Regions from separate parts of the Paenibacillus sp. FSL H8-0260 genome, predicted to be linked through region 1. Evidence: riboswitches for the same ligand, from Rfam matches in the RefSeq annotation. Region 1 holds a riboswitch; the other holds the start of a gene.
What was found. A riboswitch is a leader RNA that binds a small molecule or an ion and turns the genes downstream of it on or off. The one in region 1 is predicted to bind preQ1.
Positions count from the first base shown of each region.

Region 2: another riboswitch for preQ1. It lies ahead of queF (preQ(1) synthase); the one in region 1 lies ahead of MHI51_RS06270 (queuosine precursor transporter).

Region 1 is NZ_CP150298.1:1,439,598-1,445,844, reverse strand. Features, by position in the region: gene MHI51_RS06280 (thiolase family protein) at 1-449, opposite strand, end outside; gene MHI51_RS06275 (AMP-binding protein) at 446-1,927, opposite strand; gene MHI51_RS06270 (queuosine precursor transporter) at 2,199-2,912, opposite strand; PreQ1 riboswitch class I at 2,923-2,968, opposite strand; gene MHI51_RS06265 (methyl-accepting chemotaxis protein) at 3,335-5,023, shown strand.
Region 2 is NZ_CP150298.1:3,769,763-3,776,009, reverse strand. Features, by position in the region: gene MHI51_RS16695 (ABC transporter ATP-binding protein) at 1-739, shown strand, start outside; gene murB (UDP-N-acetylmuramate dehydrogenase) at 890-1,801, shown strand; gene MHI51_RS16685 (hypothetical protein) at 1,866-2,201, opposite strand; PreQ1 riboswitch class I at 2,513-2,556, shown strand; gene queF (preQ(1) synthase) at 2,720-3,193, shown strand; gene queC (7-cyano-7-deazaguanine synthase QueC) at 3,223-3,885, shown strand; gene MHI51_RS16670 (6-pyruvoyl trahydropterin synthase family protein) at 3,885-4,367, shown strand; gene queE (7-carboxy-7-deazaguanine synthase QueE) at 4,360-5,082, shown strand; gene MHI51_RS16660 (cysteine hydrolase family protein) at 5,218-5,739, shown strand; gene MHI51_RS16655 (VanW family protein) at 5,740-6,247, shown strand, end outside.

The DNA.
Region 1 (6,247 bases):
TCCGGATCACCGTAAGAGCTAGGCGTAAAATGTGCACGGGTATACAGCTGTGGAACCCCCATTAACGTCTGTGGTTTAGCCATTTTCCATGGAGCACGGCTCGTACTTTCGACACCACCCGCTAAATAAATCTCTCCAGCGCCGCTTTGAATCAGTCTTGCTGCTATATTAATTGCCTCTAGCCCAGATCCGCACTGACGATCCACGGTGACACCCGGAACCGAAACAGGCAGCCCCGCTTCAAGCGCAGCTACCCGGGCAATATTACCTCCTGGGCCCACAACATTCCCAATAATGACATCATCGATCAGTTCTTTAGGCAAGTTCGTTTCGGCTACAATATGCTGAATAAGCGGCGCCAGTAATGCCTCCGGCTCAAGTGTACTTAATAAGCCACCCATTCTGCCAACCGGTGTACGTTTTGCCATGACAATTACTGCTTCTATCATATCATCGCTCTTTTCACATAGTCTTTCATCGCTTGCCGGGCAATTTTCCCGCTACTTGTATAGATAAATTCATCCAGGGTTAGCAGCTGCTTCGGCGCTTTGTAGCTCGCTAAATACTGGCGGCAATAATTCTTAATTTCTTCGACAGATAAATGCTGTTCTCCGCTCCACTTCACGAGGGCTATCAGCTGTTCTCCCCAGTAATCGTCAGGCACGCCAAGCACCATCACTTCATCTATTTCCGGAAGAAACTCCAGCACCCTCTCTATTTCTTCCGGATAAACGTTCAGCCCTCCGGATATGATTTTATTCTTCAAACGTCCCGCCATATATAAATAACCAGCTTCATCCTGATAAACATAGTCTTCTAAAACAAGCCATCCCTCTCTAAAAGCTGCTGCTGTCTCATTCGGCAATTGATGGTAGCCTAAAAATATCATATCACTACGCACATATAGCTGCCCAATCTCCCCAGGAGGGACTTCCCGGAACTGGTCATCACGAATGGAAATTTGCACCCCGGGATAAGGTTTGCCTACAGAGGTCGGATTATGCTCGGTCAGAACATCCAAATAACTAATATAGCTCGCTTCTGAAGAACCGTAGGATTCATAAAGCCGCGCTCCACCAAACACTTCCATGCCCCTTTTCTTGGACAACTCCGACCACTTTGCACCTGAGCTAATCATCGCATCAATCTGTATCTGCCCAGGTACAGCCTGCTGCATCATGGATTCGATCATTGTTGGTACGACGAACAGCACCACGCCCGCAATTTGCTGGCACAGCTCTAACACCTGCGTGGCACTAAATTTTTGTGTGATATGAAAGGTTGCTCCACCATATAGACTCTGCATTACGGCGAATAAGGATAGGGAATGCACAAATGGACCTGGTGCCAAAACATCCTTCATAGCGTCCAATTCAAAAGCAATATTCGAGACCTCAAAGCTTTTTAACCATGATAAATGGGTACGCATATAACCTTTGGGCAATCCGGTTGTGCCTGACGTAAAGCCAATAAATAATAATTCATTCGTCTCATCCAACTCAGCCTCCGGCTTCAGGGCAGCCAGCCACTGATCATAGGAACCTGTTCGTTCATTTGAGAAGGTCAGCGTTGGGATCGTTTGATCCTTGAAAACCAGATTCTTTGCGGCTTCCGGCTCGGCAAAAATCATTGTCGGCTGGCACTGCTCTATAATAACCTGCAGTTCATTAGCACTCCATTTGGGATCTAAGGGAATGGGAACACAGCCCGCATAAATCGCCCCCAAAAAAACCTCAACAAATTCAATACGATTCGTAGATAAAATCGCGATTTTGTCATGCCTCAGACCCTTTTGCTGTAAGCCATTCGCGATTCTCCGCATCGTTTTTACTAATGTGGCATAGGTATGACTTGCTTGGTCATGGGTTAAGGCAATGCTGTCGGGCTGCTGTGCTGCATGACGCAGTATAGGAACTACTAGATTCATCCTGATCACACCTGTTCGTAATTTCTGTGACTACCGATTATATACATTCTCTTCAATCGGACTGCCCCGAAAGTCCAGCCCAAACTAAAGGATATGTGATAAGCGCCGGCGCTCCTGTTAAACTAACCCGCTAGAATTGCTACGATAGCTTATTTTAGCTTTATATTATTTTTATGTACACATCTTTCATGTAACGATTAAGTCCATCTTACAACGAAAAAACAGCCAGCACGCATCGATTATGATCGGTACGCGCTGGCTGTATTGTTGTTTAGTCCTTCTTTTGAACGGATGATGGTGAACCCTCTTCAGCAAAAGTAAAGGTTCGGGCGATATATAAGATAGGTGTGCTTACTGCGGTTAGTAAGAACTTCGCTAGATAAGTCGTAAGCAAAATTTCAAGCCATACATTCCAGTCATACAAGCCCGCAAATGCAATGGTACAGAAAATAAGTGTATCCACAAAGGAGCTAATCATCGTACTACCGTTGGAACGAATCCACAGCTGACTTGAGGTGCTGTAATATTTACGAATCCAAGAGTACAACCGAACATCTAGGAACTGACTAATGAAGTAAGCAGTAAGACTACCCAAAGCTAGTCGAGGCATCAGCCCAAAAATCGTCTCCAAAGAAGACTGAGCGATATCGGTCTCCTGCGGCTTAAATACTAATACCATCTGCATAATGACTGTAGTCATAAGCAAGGTGAAGAAACCAAACCAGACCGCTTTACGTGCTTCCGCTCTTCCGTACTTCTCATTAAGTAAATCGCTGGTCATATATAAAGTGACATACATCGTATTTCCGAGTGTCATCACAATGTCAAATGGCATAGCAATCGTCTTAGCTACCTGAATGTTAGCAATTACAGTAGCAATACCTACCCAGGCATACATTCCACTTTTCCCGAACAAGCGGTAACAGAGTAGAAAAAAAGCAAAATTGACAATAACAAATAAAACTCCCCACAGCAAATTAAACATATTACTGAAATTCCTCCTAGTTTTGTTTACGCGGGATGGTTACGAACCGCGGCTTACAATATTAAATTTTCGGAACAAAACATTAATACTCTATCACAATAGCGCTTAACAATCCATAAAAATAATATTTTTATATGAAATTGGTAGTTCCATTTCTTTTTTTTCGCCAATTATCTAAAATAGTCAGCAATAATTCATTTTTTTCAGAAAAAAATGCTCTATAGGACAAAACTTTCACTATTCATCCAGAGGTTAATTCTATAGAATAGTATCAAACACCTTATTCCCGATCCATTTAGTAGAAATATGACATAACTATGGAATATATCTCGGGTCGCCAATTTCCAGCAGTTGGCATGGAGTATCTAGTGAAGACCAAAAAAGAAATGACCTCACCGTCCATAAAAAAAGGAGAGAACGATATGTTTCGTATCAAGCATTCGATCAGTCGCAAATTTACGCGTTTATTATTTGTTGTTCTGTTGCTCACGTCTCTTTTGTTAAGCACCAGCTTCTATTTTATCTCTATCAGTATCTTCAACAGCTATGTTATGCCGCAGATTAACAAAATCCTTACTGCCGCTGCTCAGGACGTATATAAGAATCTCAACGTAATGCACGCCCAGCAAACCCTAAATAAGAACGATCAGTCTGCCACCAATCTCGAGTTCTATTTTCAGGAAAAGAGGAAACAACATGGAGTGGAAACCATTTTTCTGGTCAATCTGAAGGGGAAAGAAGCTGAGATTCTATCCGCAGATCACGATGCAAAATTGCAACGGGCAGAAAGTGTCACCGTATCCTCTGCAATGCAACAAGCCTCTAAAGGAAAAACTGGACTAAGCGATACATATAGCGACGCACATGGTATACATAAAACAGCTTATATCGGTATTCCCGGAAGTACGATGGTTATCGGTGTAAGCAGTGACGTAAGCTTCATTCAAGAAAAAACAGACAGTATTCTATGGACAAGTGCCGGAATCACACTTCTGACGTTGATCATCGGCCTAACTGGTGCATGGTTCATGAGTGTGCGTATAACACGTCCAATCTCAAAACTGGCAGCTTATAGTGCCCGGCTCGCAGAGGGAGATTTCACCGAAGAATTATCAGTTAAAGGAAATGACGAAGTTGCACAGTTGTCCGTAAGCTTCCAAGCGATGACCCAACGCCTGAAAGAAATGATTGGACATGTACTGGTAACCTCTAATACTGTCGTTGCGGATTCCAACTCTTTAAAAGAACGTGTTGAGGTTCTCAATGATATGGCGGAACACTCCAGCTCATCGGTAGTAGAAATCGGCAAAGGTAGTACGACTATCGCTAGCAGTGCATCAGATAACTCGAGAGCAATGGAAGAAATCAATTTAGGCATTCAAAGTATTGCCTCAGCAGCGAATGAAGTCACGGAGCAAATCAGTGAGGCTTCCGCTGAAGCAAGTGGCGGTAATGAAATTGCTCAAAGCGCTGTGCTGCAAATGCGCCAGGTTGAACGTGCTTCCCTACAGTCGCTGGATCAGTTACAAATCATGAATGAGCGTTCAGTAATGATCGGAGAAGTCGTTCACAGCATTACTGAAATTACGAAACAGATCCAAATGCTGTCGCTGAATGCTTCAATCGAAGCTGCACGCGCAGGAGAGCATGGACGCGGCTTTGCTGTTGTTGCGGGAGAAGTACGCAAGCTGTCTGAACAATCCCGTAACGCAAACGAACAGATCCGTGACTTCCTACTTGGACTTCAGGAAGATATGAGCCGCTCCGTTACCGAGATGAACCACGTGAATTCTGAGGTTGCCTCTGGAGTCGGCAAAGTAGCAGAAGCAGGTGATGCCTTTAATCACCTCCTGATTCTTATCCAAAGCATCAATCACAGCATCCAATCCGTATCTGCGGCTACACAGCAAATCTCGGCAAGTACAGAAGAAGTCAGTGCTTCCGTCGAAGAAACTGCACAAATTACATCAAGATCGCAAGAAAGTGCGGACACACTCGCTGCTAACTCAGAGCGGCAGCGCGTCGAACTGGAAGGCCATGCAGAAACCGTTAAACATCTGTATGAGCAAGCCAAGAAACTCCAAGAAGCTGTGCAGCAATTTAAGATTTAACGCTTGTAAACCAAAACCCCCGTTCACACGAAAGTGTTGAACAGGGGGTTTTTAGTTTGCGATGGCTCGCTTAGACTTGGGGGCATACGCTAGGCTTGCGCGAAGCTCGATTAGACTTGGCTACATGCGCTGGGCTTGCGCGAAGCTCTCTCTTAGACTCGGCGCGTCATTTGCTGCTAGCTTGCGCGATACTCTCGTTTAGACTCGGCACGCCATTTGCCGCTGGCTTGCGCGATACTCTCGTTTAGACTCGGCGCGTCATTTGCTGCTGGCTTGCGCAATCCTCTCGTTTAGACTCAGCACGCCATTTGCTGCTGGCTTGCGCGATAATCTCGCTTAGACTCGGCGCGCCATTTGCTGCTGGCTTGCGGACTCAGATGCCGCTATTACTCGAAAAACTGCCATTTGGAGACTTTTTCGGACTCGAGAGACGCTATTGCCTCATAATCAACCCAGACTCAGCCTATTTCGCTCAAATAGCGCCTCTGGTGTCCGAAAACGCTCCAAATTAACCCTTTTATCACAAATAAGGTCTCCTGAGTCCGGAGCCAAGTTACCTACTGCAAATTACTCAAAGTTCATCCGTGGATGCTACCTACTGCAAATTACTCAAAGTTCATCCGTGGATGCTACCTACTGCAAATTACTCAAAGTTCATCCGTGGCGCTACCAACAGCAAATTACTCAAAGTTCCTACGTGGATGCTACTTACTGCAAATTACTCAAAGTTCATCCGTGGCGCTACCTACAGCAAATTACTCAAAGTTCATCCGTGGCGCTACCAACAGCAAATTACTCAAAGTTCCTCCGTGGCACTACCAACAGCAAATTACTCAAAGTTCCTCCGTGGATGTTACCTACTGCAAATTACTCAAAGTTCCTACGTGGATGCTACTTACTGCAATAGACTCGGCTACATGCACTAGCTTGCGCGAAGCTCTCACTTAGACTCAGCACGCCATTTGCTGCTGGCTTGCGGACTCAGATGCCGCTATTACTCGAAAAACTGCCATTCGGAGACTTTTTCGGACTCGAGAGACGCTATTGCCTCATAATCAACCCAGACTCAGCCTATTTTGTTCAAATAGCGCCTCTGATGTCCGAAAACGCTCCAAATTAACCCTTTTATCGCAAATAAGGTCTCCTGAGTCCGAAGCCAAGTTACTCACTTAGTAAAAACTAGGTTACTCAGCTTTTTTCAGCTTTTATGACTAAGCAAACCTC
Region 2 (6,247 bases), 2.3 Mb from region 1:
GGGATTGAACTTGTCTATCCCTACGGGGAAAATCACCGCACTAGTGGGCGCTAACGGCTCCGGTAAATCTACAATCCTCAAAACGATGGCCCGGATTATGAAGCCGAAGAGTGGCACCGTAATGCTGGACGGCAAATCGATCCATAACTTTTCAACTAAAGAGGTTGCTCGTCAGCTGGCGATTCTACCGCAGAACCCAACAGCTCCTGACGGTCTGACGGTATCTGAGCTGGTTAGCTACGGTCGTTTCCCTCATCAAAAGGGATTTGGCACGATGACCGCAGAGGATCGCAACATCATCTCCAACGCCATCTCTGTTACGGGCATGGAATCTTTTCATGATCGCCCTATTGACCGTCTCTCTGGTGGACAACGTCAACGCGCTTGGATCGCTATGGCGTTGGCTCAAGAAACAGATATTTTATTCCTTGACGAGCCTACAACGTTCCTAGATATGGCGCATCAGCTCGAAGTTCTTCAACTTTTGCAAAAGCTGAATGAGGAAGAAGGCCGTACCATTATCATGGTCGTGCATGATTTGAATCATGCTACTCGTTATGCGCAGCATATGGTAGCGATTAAGTCCGGTACTGTGGTTAGCGAAGGCTCACCTACTGAGGTTATGACACCAGATGTATTGCGGGAAGTGTTTGGAATTGAAGCGGATATCGTTCCGGATCCACGTACGGGTGTGCCACTGTGTCTTCCTTACGAGCTTGCTGCCTATAAAGCTGTGTAATTATCATCTAAAATCATACAACGAACAGGCTCCCGTCATTGACAAGGGAGCCTGTTCGTTGTTACAGTTGTGGTTGCCTACAATTTCATAATAACTCTTTAAAATAGATCAAGGACCATCATTTATACATGGTTAAAGGAGCATGAAAACATGAATATTGACAAAATTCAAGATGATCTAGAGCAGCTAATGACTGCAGGAATAGTGAAAAGTCATGAGAATTTAAAAGATCACGTGTACACTAAAATGGGCGGCAAAGCTGATATTTTGGCTGCACCAGCTACTTATGATGAAATTCAAAAGATTGTTACATATGCAGAACAAAATGGGATAACCCTTACGGTACTTGGGAATGGCTCCAATGTGATTATCCGTGATGGAGGTGTACGTGGAATCGTTCTGCAAACGGCAGGACTGACCGAAATGGGAATTCGCGACAATCTCTTATATGCGCAATGTGGTGCCAAAATAATTGATGTTTCCAGATATGCGCTTGATAAGGAGCTTACGGGTCTTGAGTTCGCCTGTGGCATTCCAGGAACAGTTGGTGGAGCGCTCTATATGAACGCAGGTGCTTATGGCGGTGAGATCAAAGATGTCCTGCATAGTGCACTAGCTATAAATAAGAACGGGCAATTGGTAACTCTGCAAGGAGATGAGCTGCAATGGGGATACAGAAAAAGTGTATTCGCAAGCGGTGAGTATATTGTACTTGAGGCCAAATTTGCTATGACTTCCGGTGATGTTTTAACGATCAAGGCAAAAATGGATGAACTAACTTATTTACGTGAATCGAAGCAACCGCTTGAGTATCCATCCTGTGGGAGTGTGTTTAAGCGGCCTCCAGGCCGTTTTGCAGGTCAGTTAATTCAAGAGAGCGGCTTACAGGGTACAAGAATCGGCGGTGCTGAGGTATCCAAGAAGCATGCGGGATTTATTGTGAATGCAGATAATGCAACAGCCAGTGATTACATCGGGCTAATCCACCATGTAAGAGCGACTGTGAAGGATAAATTCGGTGTAGAGCTGGAAACTGAAGTGGAGATCATTGGAGAAGAATAAATGATAAGCAAAAAGAGCCCGCAGATCGCTGTGGGCTCTTTTTGCTTATCATAATCATGTTCGTTTAATCTACTGAAAGGGTGTAATTAGCTCTGTCCGTAGTTATTTCTGCCTTGCGGTCGGCTAAGTCTACGATTTGAAGACCTTCAACAGCTAAATCATAAGTGGATTGTGGCAGGGATACCAGTTCACCATCGGCGTTAAGTGTGCTGCCGAAACCTCTTAATATCAGTGCACTTCCAAGATATTCATCAATTACGTCGTCTGCACTGCGGAAATCTACGGCCTCTAAATTGAAATGAACTTTATCCAGATCACGAAGTTCTTTCTTTTCAATAGCGATTGTTTCATTCAAATGATTGTTAAGCCAATCCATAAGCTGCTGTATACTTTGTTCCATAAAATGCTCCCACCCTTAGCTCGAAGATTATTATGAATAAGTTACCCCTTTCTTAGGATTTGAATCCTTTTTTTTGCCACATCTTAATTAACCATATGAATAGTTCATGTGATTAAAAAGAAATCCGCGATCAAATTGCCGTGGTTTTTGAGCTTCCTAATCTCTACATACGCAGGTCTATCCACGTTAATCTGGTGTTATTTGCTGATCTGTATAAGATAACAGTAAAGAGTAGAACTTGTCAGGAGCGGGCTACCCATGGTATAGTTCAAGACGCAATATGCTTTAAGAAGAAGTCTGCGCTAAGTTGTGCAGGAGAGGTTCGCGAACTCCCTCTATAAAAAACTAAGAATATATTAAACAGTACAAGCGGTTGCTGTCCTTTATCCGGATGTTGCTTCCGTTTCTTCTTAGTGGAGCCAAGTTTTCGAAATCTCGTTCTTCTTTCCATTACCGGCCAAGGCCGAAGGAAAAGAGAGGGGTTTTTTGTCGTGTCAGAAGGAAGATTGAAAGAGGAAATGCAAGAAGTTACTTTGCTTGGTAATCAGGGAACACAGTACAAGTTTGGTTATGATCCAGACATTCTGGAGGTGTTTGATAACAAACATCCCGGGCGTGATTATTTTGTTAAATTCAACTGCCCTGAGTTCACTAGCTTGTGTCCTGTAACGGGTCAGCCGGATTTTGCCACGCTGTATATTTCGTATATTCCTGAACAAAAAATGGTGGAATCCAAATCATTAAAGCTGTATCTGTTTAGCTTCCGCAACCATGGTGATTTTCATGAGGACTGTGTCAACATTATTATGAATGATCTGATCTCTCAGATGGATCCGCGTTACATTGAGGTATGGGGCAAGTTCACTCCGCGCGGAGGCATTTCAATTGATCCTTATTGCAACTATGGAAGACCGGGTACGAAGTATGAGGCGATGGCGGAACACCGCTTAATCAATCACGACCTCTATCCAGAAAAAGTGGACAACCGCTAAATTCCAACTTGTGATAAGGAGAGATTCATATGAACAAAAAAGCACTCGTCGTATTCAGCGGCGGACAAGATAGCACCACTTCCCTGGTTTGGGCATTGCAGCAGTATGAGGAAGTGCAGGTAGTTACCTTCAACTATAATCAACGTCATGCGGCTGAAATCGAAGTTGCAACAGCGATAGCAGCTAAGTTTAATGTAAAACAGCATATTCTTGATCTGGGGCTGCTCAATCAGCTGGCACCCAATGCACTTACCCGTCAGGATATAGATATCGTGGCTGGTGAAGGAGATGAGCTTCCAAGTACTTTCGTCGATGGACGGAATTTGTTGTTTTTATCTTTTGCCGCAATATTAGCTAAACAACTGGGGTACTCCCATATCGTCACTGGGGTTTGCCAAACGGACTTTAGCGGTTATCCGGACTGCCGTGATGTTTTTGTGAAATCATTGAATGTTACGCTGAACTTATCTATGGACTATGAGTTTGCGATCCACACTCCCCTAATGTGGCTGGATAAAAAAGAAACGTGGAAAATGGCCGATGAACTTGGGTATTTTGATTATGTTCGCGAACACACACTGACCTGTTACAACGGTATTATTGGCAGTGGCTGCGGTACTTGTCCAGCCTGTCTATTGCGTCAGCGTGGTCTTGAGCAATATGAGGCGGAGAGAATGGAGGCCGGTTCTTAATGCTTAACGAGGTTTCAGTCTGCAAAATATTTACGTTCGATGCGGCACACCAGTTAGTGGGACACAAAGGGAAATGCAGCAACCTGCACGGACATACTTATAAGCTCGAAGTAGTGCTTAAGGGCAAACCTATGGCCGCGGAAGGCCACTCGGATGAAGGCTTCGTCATTGATTTCAGCGATATCAAAATGATAGTACAACAAAGCCTTGTAGATCGTTTAGATCACGCTTTTCTTGCCATGGGAAATGAACCTGTGTTAGAAACGTTAACGAATACGGGCTCCAAAGTAGCCTTGTTGTCTTTCCGCACCACAGTGGAGAATATGTCTTCATATATTGCCTACAAGCTTAAGCAAGCAGGGTTGCCTTTGTACTCGGTAAAGCTATGGGAGACTCCAACCTCTTGGGCAGAGGTGCTGGCTGAAGATGTTCCGGATGAAGGGCCATCCTACCGTTTGTATGGAGGCTATGACTGTGAGTAAGATTCCTGTAATTGAAATGTTCGGTCCAACTATTCAAGGCGAAGGTGCGGTAATTGGAGTGAAGACAATGTTTGTCCGCACCTATGGCTGCGATTATCGTTGCGGCTGGTGTGACTCCGCTTTTACTTGGGATGGTACGGCTAAGAATAAGGTTCGCATGATGGAAGCAGAAGAAATCATAAATGAATTATTGGCATTAGCTGGAGATAATTTCGACTGTGTTACGATTTCAGGCGGTAATCCTGCCTTGATTGGTGAAGGAATAGGTACCTTCATCAAACTGCTTCATGAGCGTGGAATAAAAGCAGCGATAGAAACTCAGGGGAGTAAATGGCAGGATTGGTTCAATGACGTGGATGTGCTGACAATCAGTCCTAAACCCCCAAGCTCAGGAATGACAACGAATTGGGAAATGCTAGATAACATCATGAGTAAGATGGAGAAACTGGGTCGTTCTACGCATAGCTTGAAGGTCGTAGTGTTTGATCATAAGGATTTTGATTATGCGAAAAACGTTCACCAGCGATATCCGAATGTGCAGCTCTTTCTGCAGCCTGGTAATGATGATGTCACGGAAGAGGGCAACATTTCTGCTCGACTTCTGGGAAGGCTGGAGTGGTTGTTTAATAAAGTAATCGTGGATTCGGATATGAACAAGGTTCGTGTACTTCCACAGCTGCATGCATTGATCTGGCATAATAAGCGTGGCAAATAAAAGATTGATGAAATCGTCCGGGTATCTGCTTACAGATGCTCGGTTTTTATTTTTAACATTTGTAACTTCTAGCAGGTAGATAGTCTGTCCCAGTTTCTGGTATGATTTTGAAAAAAGCTCTTGGAGGTTATTCATTTGGAACAATCAACAGCACTATTAATTATCGATGTTCAAGAAGCCATGTTCTCCTATGATCTAAAGCTGTACGATGAAGAGGGTGTGATGGACAGGATTGTCTCCCTTCAGCAAAAAGCTCGATTAGCAGGTACTCCTATTGTGTATATTCAACATACCGAAGATGAGGAGTACACAAAAGGTACACCCACTTGGCAGATCAGTCACCGCATCACACCGCAGGAAGGCGAAGTTATCGTTGAGAAGCCTACTTGGGATGCTTTTCACCGAACGGAACTGCAAGATGAACTCCAAAAGCTCGGGATCACGAATCTGGTGATCTGTGGGATGCAAAGTGAATTCTGTCTGGATACGACAATAAGACGCGCATACAGCATGGGATATAAAAGTGTACTGGTTTCAGACGCTCATAGCACTTTTGATAATGGGGTTCTGAGTAGTAGGGAGATCGTTAAGCATCATAATGCGATAATTGGAGGTAGATTCGCCCAGTTACGAGCTGAAAGCGAGGTTCAGTTCTAGATGAATACACCCCAGGCTGCCATGAAGCCTATTCAGCGTTCTCGCCTTAGATTGTTTGCTGGCAAACGATATTTTATTTGGAAAAGATATTTGAAATGGTGCACTGGACGAAGCAAAATAGCGAGGCAGCGTACGGATGAAACATTATCTTATACAGCCATGACTCATGCTACCCCGTTATTAAGAAGTCTTCGGAATGTAGATATGGTGCTTCAATACAATAAAATAACTAACTTACGGCTGGCAATTGCGAAGCTGGATGGACTTGTTGTGCACCCGGGGGAGACTTTTTCCTACTGGAGAAGTATTGGTAAGCCCACTAAGCGAAAAGGGTATCTGCAGGGTATGGTGCTGCATTATGGTGGTTTTCATTCCGGGGTTGGAGGAGGCTTATGCCAGTTGTCTAATCTGATCTATTGGATGGCACTGCATACGCCACTTACCGTTATGGAACGGCATCGTCATAGTTATGATGTATTTCCAGATGAACAACGTACGCAACCTTTTG